Regions from separate parts of the Caulobacter sp. GW821-FHT09H08 genome, predicted to be linked through region 2. Evidence: riboswitches for the same ligand, from Rfam matches in the RefSeq annotation. Region 2 holds a riboswitch; the other holds the start of a gene.

Region 1 (4,587 bases), 600 kb from region 2:
GGTACTGGGCCTTGGCGTTCAGCTGCTTGCCGGTCGACTTCTTGTAGGCGCCCTGGTTCACGAACAGGTCTTGCTGGACGTACTGGCCCGAGATGTAGGCCGACAGGCCGCCGTGCTCGCCAGTGTCGAAGCGCACGAAGCTGCGGGCGCTCTTCTCGCTGCCGAAGCCCTGGTTGGCCGAGACGGCCATGTCCTTCTTCGGGTTGCTGGACTCATAGGCCAGGGCGCCGCCGAGGTTGCTGGTCGAGGGGATGCCCAGGCCCGCGATGCCGGTGGCGAGCTCTGCCTTGCCCAGGTTCTCGGAGATCAGGGCGCGGCTGATGGTCAGGCCATTGTAGTTGTTGTAGGCGCCGTCGCCCAGCGGGGCGCCGTCCAGGGTGTAGCCCAGGTGGGTGGTGTTGAAGCCGCGCACCTGCAGCGACAGCGACTGCTCGTTGACGCCCAGGGCGTCGATCGACTGGGCCATCACGCCGGGCAGGAAGTTCAGCGCCTTCTGGACGCTCGTGCCCGGGGGCAGGGTTTCGAGGTTCGCCGGGGTCAGGGTCGAGACCGAACGGGTCTGGCCGCTGCCGACGACGACGACCGCGTCCAGCTCGTTGCTGTCGGCGGGCGCGGGGGCCGCGTCGGCCATCTTCATCGCCGGTTCGTCGGCGGCTTGCGCCTGGGTGGCGAGCATGAGGCAGGCGGCGATGGCCACCAGGCTGGCGGAACGAAGAAGCATTCGGATATCCCCCGATATCGAACGCCGCGCGGATTCTCGTCTACGGCGTCGATTGTTTACAAGCGCCGCGTCTATTCCACATGTTGATGACAGTTCTGCTGCGACTGCATGACGTTCACCGTCACAAAACCTACGCAGTCGCTCCCTATGAGCGCGCCAAGCTTACAAAGCACTTGAGGAGTCCTCGATGACGCGCCGCCGCCTCGCCGGAACCATTGTGGGTTTCGCCGCCATGGTCTTAGCTGCCGGCGCTTCGGCCCAGAGCGCGACCTACACCACGCCGCACTGGGACAAGAGCGCGGGGGATGTGACGGTGAGCTTCGGCGGCAAGACCTATGTCAATCACGGCCTGGTGGCGGTGGGCTGGCTGCCGGCGGCGACGCGCGACTTCAACGGCGAGAGCCTGGGCTCGTTCTCCAGCATGGCGTTGTCGGGCTGGAAGAAGAACGCGGATGGGTCCTACAGCGGGACCTTGCGCACTCTGCCGGACCGGGGCCCCAACAGCGTTGGCCCGTTCGCCGGCACGACCGACTACGCCAATCGCGTCCATGAGCACGCGATCACGCTGGTCCCGGGCAAGGGTCTGACCATCACCCCGACCGGCGGCTTCCTGCTGAAGGACCAGACCGGCGCGCCGTTCACCGGCAAGGATCCGGGCTCGAACATCCTGGAGCGCGGCGGCGCCCGCTATCCGTCGCCGGCCAGCGGCGAGGGGGCAGGGCGGATCAGCCTGGACAGCGAGGCCATCGCCTACCTCCCGGACGGGAGCTTCTACGTCTCGGACGAGTATGCGGCGGGCATCTATCTGTTCGACAAGACCGGCAAGCTGACCGGCGTCATCGAGACCGTCCCGGCCATCAAGCCGATCAAGAAGGGCGTGCTGGACTTCGGGGCCGAGAGGGCGCCGACCACGGGCCGCCGCAACAACCAGGGCCTGGAAGCCTTGGCGATCACGCCGGATGGCCAGCGCCTGATCGCCGTGCTGCAGAGCGCGACGATGCAGGACTCCACGTCCAACAACGCCACGCGCAACAACACCCGCGTGCTGGTCTATGACATCAGCAAGACCCGTACGCCCCTGGCTCCGATCGGCCATTACGCGCTGCAACTGCCGACCGTGCGCGAAGCCGGTGACGGCCAGGCGGCGGACGCCACGGCCGCTCAGTCCGAGGCCCTGGCGCTGAGCGACAGCCGCTTTCTGCTGCTGGCCCGCGACGGCAACGGGCGGGGCAAGGGCACGGCCAATGCGCCGGTCTACAAGAGCATCCTGCTGGTCGACCTGGCCGGCGCGACCAACCTGGCCGGCACGCCCTACGAGCAGGACGTGACGCCGATCGCCAAGGACGGCTTGCTGAATGCCGACATCAGGCCGGCCGCCCAGGCCGAGCTGATCAACATCCTGAACCCGGTCCAGCTGGGCGCTCGGGGCTTGAACCTGTCGGTCTCGCCCTCGACCCCGACCAGCCTGCCCGAGAAGATCGAGGCCATGGCCATGGGGTCGGCCTTCGACAGGGCCGCGCCGCACGACGTCTTCCTGCTGGTCGGCTCGGACAACGACTTCGCCAGCGCCAAGGGCCACGTGAACGGCCAGGACTTCGACGCCTCGCTGAAGGGCGAGACGGGGACGGGCGACAACGACAACCTGATCCTGGTGTACCGGCTAACCCTGCCCAACTGAGCTTGACCCCTCGGCCGGGCGCGCCTACCCCGGACGGCGAAGGCATGGAGGTCGCAAGGCCTCCGGGAACGCGGTGACCAATCCGCGGCTGCCCCCGCAACTGTGATCGTCCGTCGATCGTCACGGCACTCAGCCACTGGAGCTTCGGCTCTGGGAAGGCGCCGCGACGGGAGGGCGTAAGCCAGGAGACCGGCCTTCATCGTATCAACGCGGCCGGCGGGGTGTCCGGCGAGGGCAGGGTGATGAACAAAAAAGCCGACGCGGCGGAGGCCGCCCAAGAGGCCGCGAAGAACGCGCGCCATAACGCCAAGATGAAGGTCATCCAGGCCGCGCGCGCCAAGATGATGGCCGAGCGCCAGATCGAGAAGGGCCTGCTGATCGTCCATACGGGCGCGGGCAAGGGCAAGACGACGGCCGCGCTCGGCATGGTCTGCCGCGCCATCGGCCACGGCCAACGGGTCAGCGTCATCCAGTTCATCAAGGGCGCGATGGAGACCGGCGAGAAGGTCGTGTTCGACGCCTTCCCCGATCAGGTCGAGTTCCGGCCGATGGGCGAGGGCTTCACTTGGGACACCCAGGACCGCGCCCGCGACATCGCGGTGGCCCGCCAGGCCTGGGACGCGATCAAGGCCCGCATCGCCGATCCCGACTGGGACATGGTGGTCGCCGACGAGCTGAACATCATCCTGCGCTACGACTACCTGCCGCTGGCCGAGGTGCTGGAGGTGCTGGTCAGCCGGCCCGAGGGCAAGCACGTGGTGGTCACCGGCCGCAACGCGCCGGATGCCCTGATCGCGGCCGCCGACCTCGTCACCGAGATGGCCCAGGTCAAGCACCCGTTCCGCTCCGGCGTGAAGGCCCAGGCGGGGATCGAGTTTTGACCCTCCTGCGCGAGGCCGAAGACGGCCCGGCGGTGGTGGTCTGCAGCACCTGCCGCGTCTCGACGGAAGAGCGGGAAACGCCCGAGGGCGTGCGCGGTGGGGCGCTGCTGGCTGCGGCCTTGCGCGGGATTGCCGACGGAACGGGCGTGGCGATCCAGGAGATGCCGTGCCTGTTCAACTGCACGCAGCACTGCTCGATCCACCTGCGGGCTCCGGGCAAGATCGGCTACGTCCTGGGGCGGTTCGAACCGACAGCGGAAGCCGCGCGGGCGATCCTCGACTACGCTGTGGCCTACGCCGCCAGCGACGAGGGCGTGGTGCCCTACCGCCAATGGCCCGAGGGCGTGAAGGGCCACTTCATCGTGCGGGTTCCGCCGGCGGGGAGGCTGGTGGGAGACTAGCCCCGCGGCTCAGGCGGCGGAGGCGCGGCCGGGGCAGCGGGAACGGGAGCGACCGGCGCGGGCTCGGTCGGGACCGTCAGCGGCGCCACCGGCAAACCGTCGGGGCCGATCTCGCCTTCGAACGGCAGGCCGAGGTCCTCCAGCGGATCCTCTTCGACCGCCGGGCCGACGTTGCGACCCAGGGCGGATAGCATGAAGGCCTTCCAGATCTTGGCGGGCTCGCCGCCGCCGACCACGCCGTTCATCGAGCTGTTGTCGTCGTTGCCGACCCAGACCCCGACCACCAGGTCGTCGACATAACCAACGAACAGGGCGTCGTGATAATCCTGGGTCGTGCCGGTCTTGCCGAACGCGCCGGGGATGGCCGCTTCCAGGCCCGTGCCGCGATGGGTGGCCGAGCGCAGCAGGTCGCGCATGCCCAGCAGCACCTTCGGGTCATAGGCGGTGGTCTTGGGCTTCTTGAAGTCGTTCAGGGCGTGCGGGACGATCGGATATTCGCCGGCCGCCACCGAGGCGTAGGCGGCCGTCAGGCGGGTCAGGCTCATCGAGCCGGTGCCGAGCGCCATGGTCAGGTCGTCGGGGATCTTCTCGGTGATGCCCAGCTCGCGGGCGACCTTGATCACCTTCTTGGGGCCAAGGTCATGCGCCAGGCGCACGGCCGCCACGTTCGACGAGGCGGCGAAGGCGCTGATCAGGGGGATCTCGCGGTCGCGATACTTGCCCTCGTGGTTCTGCGGCGTGTAGCCGCTGACCTGCACCGGGGTGTCGAGGATCGGCGAGGTCGTGGTCATGCCCGACTGTAGGGCGGCCAGGTAGACGAACAGCTTGAATGACGAGCCCGGCTGGCGCTCACCGTCGGCGCGGTTGAACTGGCTGGTCCCGTAGTCGCGGCCGCCGACCATGGCG
Region 2 (4,587 bases):
CTTCACGGCGCGGGTCAGGGCGGGCAGGCCGGTCGGGACGTCGTCCAGCACGCCGGTCTTGGCCTTGGCCTTGCGCTCCTCGGCCTTTAGCTGTTCCCAGCCGGCGACCTGGGCCGACAGGTCGTCATAGGCGTGGTCGCCGAACACATGGGGATGGCGGCGGATCATCTTGTCGTTGATGGCGGCGGCGACGTCCTTGAGATCGAACGCGCCCTGCTCCTCGGCCATCCGAGAGTGGAACACGACCTGCAGCAACAGATCGCCCAGCTCTTCCTTCAGCTCGCCCAGATCGCCCCGCTCGATCGCGTCAGCGACCTCGTAGGCCTCCTCGACCGTGTAGGGCGCGATCGTCGCGAAGGTCTGCTCCAGGTCCCAGGGGCAGCCGCCATCGGGATCGCGCAGCTTCGCCATGATCTCGATCAGGCGGAAGAGGGGGTGGTCTTCACTCGGCGGGGGCGACAATGACATGAGGATCCGGCTCGGCTGCGGGCTTGGCGTCCACCGCCGCCGCATCCCGCGCCGCGAGCTGGCGCTGAATCTCGGCGAGACGGTTCGCATCCAGCGGATACCGCAGCATGATCGCCGCGACCAGCAGGGCGAGGCCCGCCGGCGCAAATGCGTAGAGACCGACCAGGGCGGCGTCGCCGGCCGGGGTCGGCGCCTTGGGATCGAACCCCATCCAGCCCAGGGCGATGAACACCGCCACGGCCAGGGCGTAGCCCAGCTTCACCGTGCCGGTGACTACCGCATACAGCAGGCCGGTCTTGTCGACGCCGCTGGCCAGGCGCTCCTCGTCGCCGATATCGGCCATCATCGAGCGGACCAGGACCGGCGCGGCGGAGTAGGGCAGGCCGGCCAGGATCAGCACGAACATGCCGATCAGCGAGTTACCCGCCGGCGTGACGACGGCGGCGACCTGGACGCCGGCATAGACGATCGCCGCGACGGTCAGCGCGCGGTGCTTGCCGATCCGCTTGGCCAGCAGCGGCCAGATCGGCGCGCCGGCCAACGCCGCGATGAAATAGACCAGCAGCAGGACGCCGGCCTGGGTCTTGTCGAAGTGCTTGATGCGCTCGAAGAAGAACAGGAACAGCGTCCCGGCGATGCCCGGCGCCAGGCCCATCAGCAGGTCAGCGAACAGCAGCCGCTGGACCGAGGGGCGTTTCAGCAGCTGGAGATACTGCTTGATGCCGCTATCGCCCTGCTTGGGCGGAGGCGGCGGCTCGCCGACGCTGGAGACGGCCAGCAGGATGGTCAAAGGCGCCAGGATGACGATGAACCAGCCCATGGCGCGGACGCTGGCGATGTGGTCGCCCTTGAACACGCCGGTGATCAGCGGCGGCAGGCACAGCACCAGGATCATGCCCACCACGTTGCCGGCCTGCCACCAGCTGTAGATCCGCGATCGCTGCTGGTAGTCGCTGGACAACACCGCGCCCCAGGCGGTCTGGGACAGCGAGGTCATGGTGTAGCCGATGTAGAGCACGGCCAGCCAGAACCAGAGATACAGCGGCCCGACCCCGGGCTTGGCCATGAAGAGGGCGAAGACGCCGACCGCCAGGATCGGCGCGCCGATCAGCATCCAGGTGCGAAAGCGGCCCAGGCGCGTGCGGGTTCGGTCGAGAATGCCGCCGAAGATCGGGTCGAAGATGATGTCGACCAGCTTCACGATCAGGAACGCCGCGCCGACGGTCGTTAGCGAGAGTCCCAGCGAGTTGATGTAGTACTCGGGCAGATAGACCACGAGCGGCAGGCCCATGGCCGCGATCGGGATGCAGGGCGCCGCGAAGGCGGCCAGCGACCAAGATGAACGTCTGTCGGTCATCGTGTTACTCCTCCCCGCGCTGTTGATCGCGCTCGGTCACTCCGCCTTTGGACGGCTGTTTGAAACGAGTGTGCGAGCAATGTTCGTCGAGCGCCAGCCCTTCTGAACAATGATCAGTTTTGCGGCTTCAGACGCAGGGGGAGACCGGCGGCGACAAGGTAGACCTCGTCGACCGCCTGGGCGAGCCGCTGGTGCAGTCGTCCGGCCTCGTCGCGGAACCGGCGTCCCAGCGGGGTCTCCGGCACAATCCCCATGCCTACCTCATTGCTGACCAGCCAGAGCCGGGCAGAGCAGGCGGCCACGGCTTGCACCAGCGCGTCGGCGGCCGTCGGAACGTCCCGTTCGGCCAGCATCAGGTTCGAGAGCCACAACGTCAGGCAGTCGACCACGGCCACGGCGTCGACGGGCAGGGCGCCGATCGCGTCGACGAGGGCGAGGGGCGCCTCGACGGTCGTCCACGATTCGCCCCGGTCGGCGCGATGCCGGGCGATCCGTTCGGCCATCTCATCGTCGAAAGCCTGCCCCGTCGCGATCAGCATCGGACGCCCCGCGCCGGCGGCGTTTTCCGCCGCTTTCTGGGCGAAGGCGCTCTTGCCGGAGCGGGCTCCGCCCAACACCAGGGTGGTCGTCATGGAAGCTCCACATTGACGGTGTGCGATGCAGCATATAGGGCTGGCGACGCGTCAGGCTCCTCGAAAGAGGATTAAAAGGGAACGAGGTTCAAGACCTCGGCTGCCCCCGCAACTGTAAGCGGCGAGTTCTAGCGTCACATGCCACTGGGCCCTCACGGCCTGGGAAGGCGACGCCAAGAGCGATGACCCGTGAGCCAGGAGACCTGCCCGGCGCGGTCGTTCATCGCTTGGCCGGGGTGCGCCAAACGAACGGGGTCTCCCGAGAAACGACTGTCACAGGACCGCGTGTCGGTCCGAGGCGTACGCGTGGCTTTTAGAGCTTGCGAGTGCGTCGCGGGTCAGTGCGCGGATCGTTTCGAACGGGAAGAAGACCATGATCCGAGCGCTTTTGAGCTCAACCGCCATTTCCACCATCCTGATTGCCGGCGCCGCCATGGCCGACGAGCAGAAGGCCCCCGAGGCCGACGTCGCCGGCAAGGCGGGCGCCAACGGCGTCGCCGAACTGGTGGTCACCGCAACCCGAACCGCCCAACCGATCGAGAAGGTCGGCGCGTCCGTCACCGTCCTGACCCAGCCGGCCATCGAGGCCAGCCAGGCGATCTCGGTGACCGAACTTCTGGCCCAGGCGCCGGGCGTCAGCTTCACCCGCAACGGCGGTCCGGGCATGACCACCAGCCTCAACATCCGCGGCGCCGAGACCCAGCACACCGTGGTGCTGATCGACGGCGTCAAGCTGAACGACCCGTCCTCGACCCAGGGCGGCTTCAACAGCGGCAACCTGCTGGTCGGCGACATCTCGCGCATCGAGATCCTGCGCGGCGCCCAGTCCACCCTGTGGGGCAGCCAGGCCATCGGCGGCGTGGTCAACATCGTGACCGCCGACCCGACCAGCCCGTTCACCAGCTCGGTCGACGTCGAGGCCGGCGCGCGCAAGACCGGCTACCTGCGAGCCGGCGTCGGCGGCGCCACCGAGAAGATCACCTGGCGCGTCGCGGGCGGCTACTACACCACCGACGGCTTCTCCTCGTACAAGCCGGGCAAGGAGAAGGACGGCTACCAGAACGCCGGTGTCTCCGGTCGCCTGCGCTTCCAGATCAACGAGAACGTCTCGGCCGAGGTCCGTTCGGTCTATTCGCGCGGCAAGAACGACTTCGACGGCTTCAACGTCGACAGCGCCGAGTTCGGCCGGACCAAGGAACTGGTCGTCTATAGCGGCCTGAACTTCGCCCTGCTGGACGGTCGCTGGAACAACCGCGTCGGCTTTGCCTACACCGACACCGACCGCGAGAACTACAACCCCGCGCGCGCCGTGCCGATGACCTTCGACGCCGCCGGCAAGAACAAGCGCTGGGAATACCAGGGCGCCTTCGCGATCACCGACATCGTCAACGCCACCTTCGGCGCCGAGAGCGAGCAGGCCCGCATGCGCACCCGCTCGCCGTCCGTCGCCCAGCCGCTGATCGCCTTCCGCACCGGCAAGGTCGGCGTCGACAGCGTCTATGGCCAGCTGCAGGTGGAACCGGTGAAGGGCCTGACCCTGACCGGCGGCCTGCGCTACGAGGACCACGACACCTATGGCAGCCACACCCTGGGTCAGGTCGCGGCCGCCTGGGCGCTGAACGAAGGTAACACCGTCCTGCGCGCCAGCTTCGGCCAAGGCTTCCGGGCCCCGGGCCTCTACGAGCTCTATAGCGAATACGGCAACCTGACCCTGTCGCCGGAAGACTTCGACAGCTGGGACGCCGGCATCGAGCAGCGCTTCCTGGGCGGCAAGGCCCGCGCCTCGGCGACCTGGTTCCACCGCGAAGCCGACAACGAGATCCGCTTCTTCTCGTGCGCCTCGGGCTCGACGACGGCGCTGTGCAATCCGGGCGGGACCTTCCGCTTCGGCTATTACGACAACGTCCAGAAGACCAAGGCCCAGGGCCTGGAGCTGATAGGCGAGCTGAAGCCGGTCGAGAGTCTGACCTTCACGGGCAACTACACCTATACCGACGCCGAGTCCGATAGCGGCGCCAGCAAGGGCAAGCAGCTGACCCGCCGGCCCAAGAACATGGCCAACCTGTCGGCGACCTATCGCTGGCCGGTCGGCCTGTCGACCACGGTGGCCGCGCGTCGGGTGGGCAAGAC

Evidence for each region. A riboswitch is a leader RNA that binds a small molecule or an ion and turns the genes downstream of it on or off. The one in region 2 is predicted to bind cobalamin.
Region 1: it holds a riboswitch for cobalamin, as region 2 does, so the genes downstream of both, cobO (cob(I)yrinic acid a,c-diamide adenosyltransferase) here and AC07NN_RS08405 (TonB-dependent receptor plug domain-containing protein) in region 2, are expected to answer to the same signal.

What each region holds. Positions count from the first base shown of each region.
Region 1 is NZ_JBWKOC010000002.1:117,419-122,005, forward strand. Features, by position in the region: gene AC07NN_RS05885 (TonB-dependent receptor) at 1-721, opposite strand, end outside; gene AC07NN_RS05890 (esterase-like activity of phytase family protein) at 909-2,399, shown strand; cobalamin riboswitch at 2,423-2,611, shown strand; gene cobO (cob(I)yrinic acid a,c-diamide adenosyltransferase) at 2,642-3,280, shown strand; gene AC07NN_RS05900 (DUF1636 domain-containing protein) at 3,277-3,681, shown strand; gene AC07NN_RS05905 (transglycosylase domain-containing protein) at 3,678-4,587, opposite strand, start outside.
Region 2 is NZ_JBWKOC010000002.1:720,666-725,252, reverse strand. Features, by position in the region: gene mazG (nucleoside triphosphate pyrophosphohydrolase) at 1-468, opposite strand, end outside; gene AC07NN_RS08415 (MFS transporter) at 443-1,825, opposite strand; gene cobU (bifunctional adenosylcobinamide kinase/adenosylcobinamide-phosphate guanylyltransferase) at 1,939-2,457, opposite strand; cobalamin riboswitch at 2,494-2,682, shown strand; gene AC07NN_RS08405 (TonB-dependent receptor plug domain-containing protein) at 2,831-4,587, shown strand, end outside.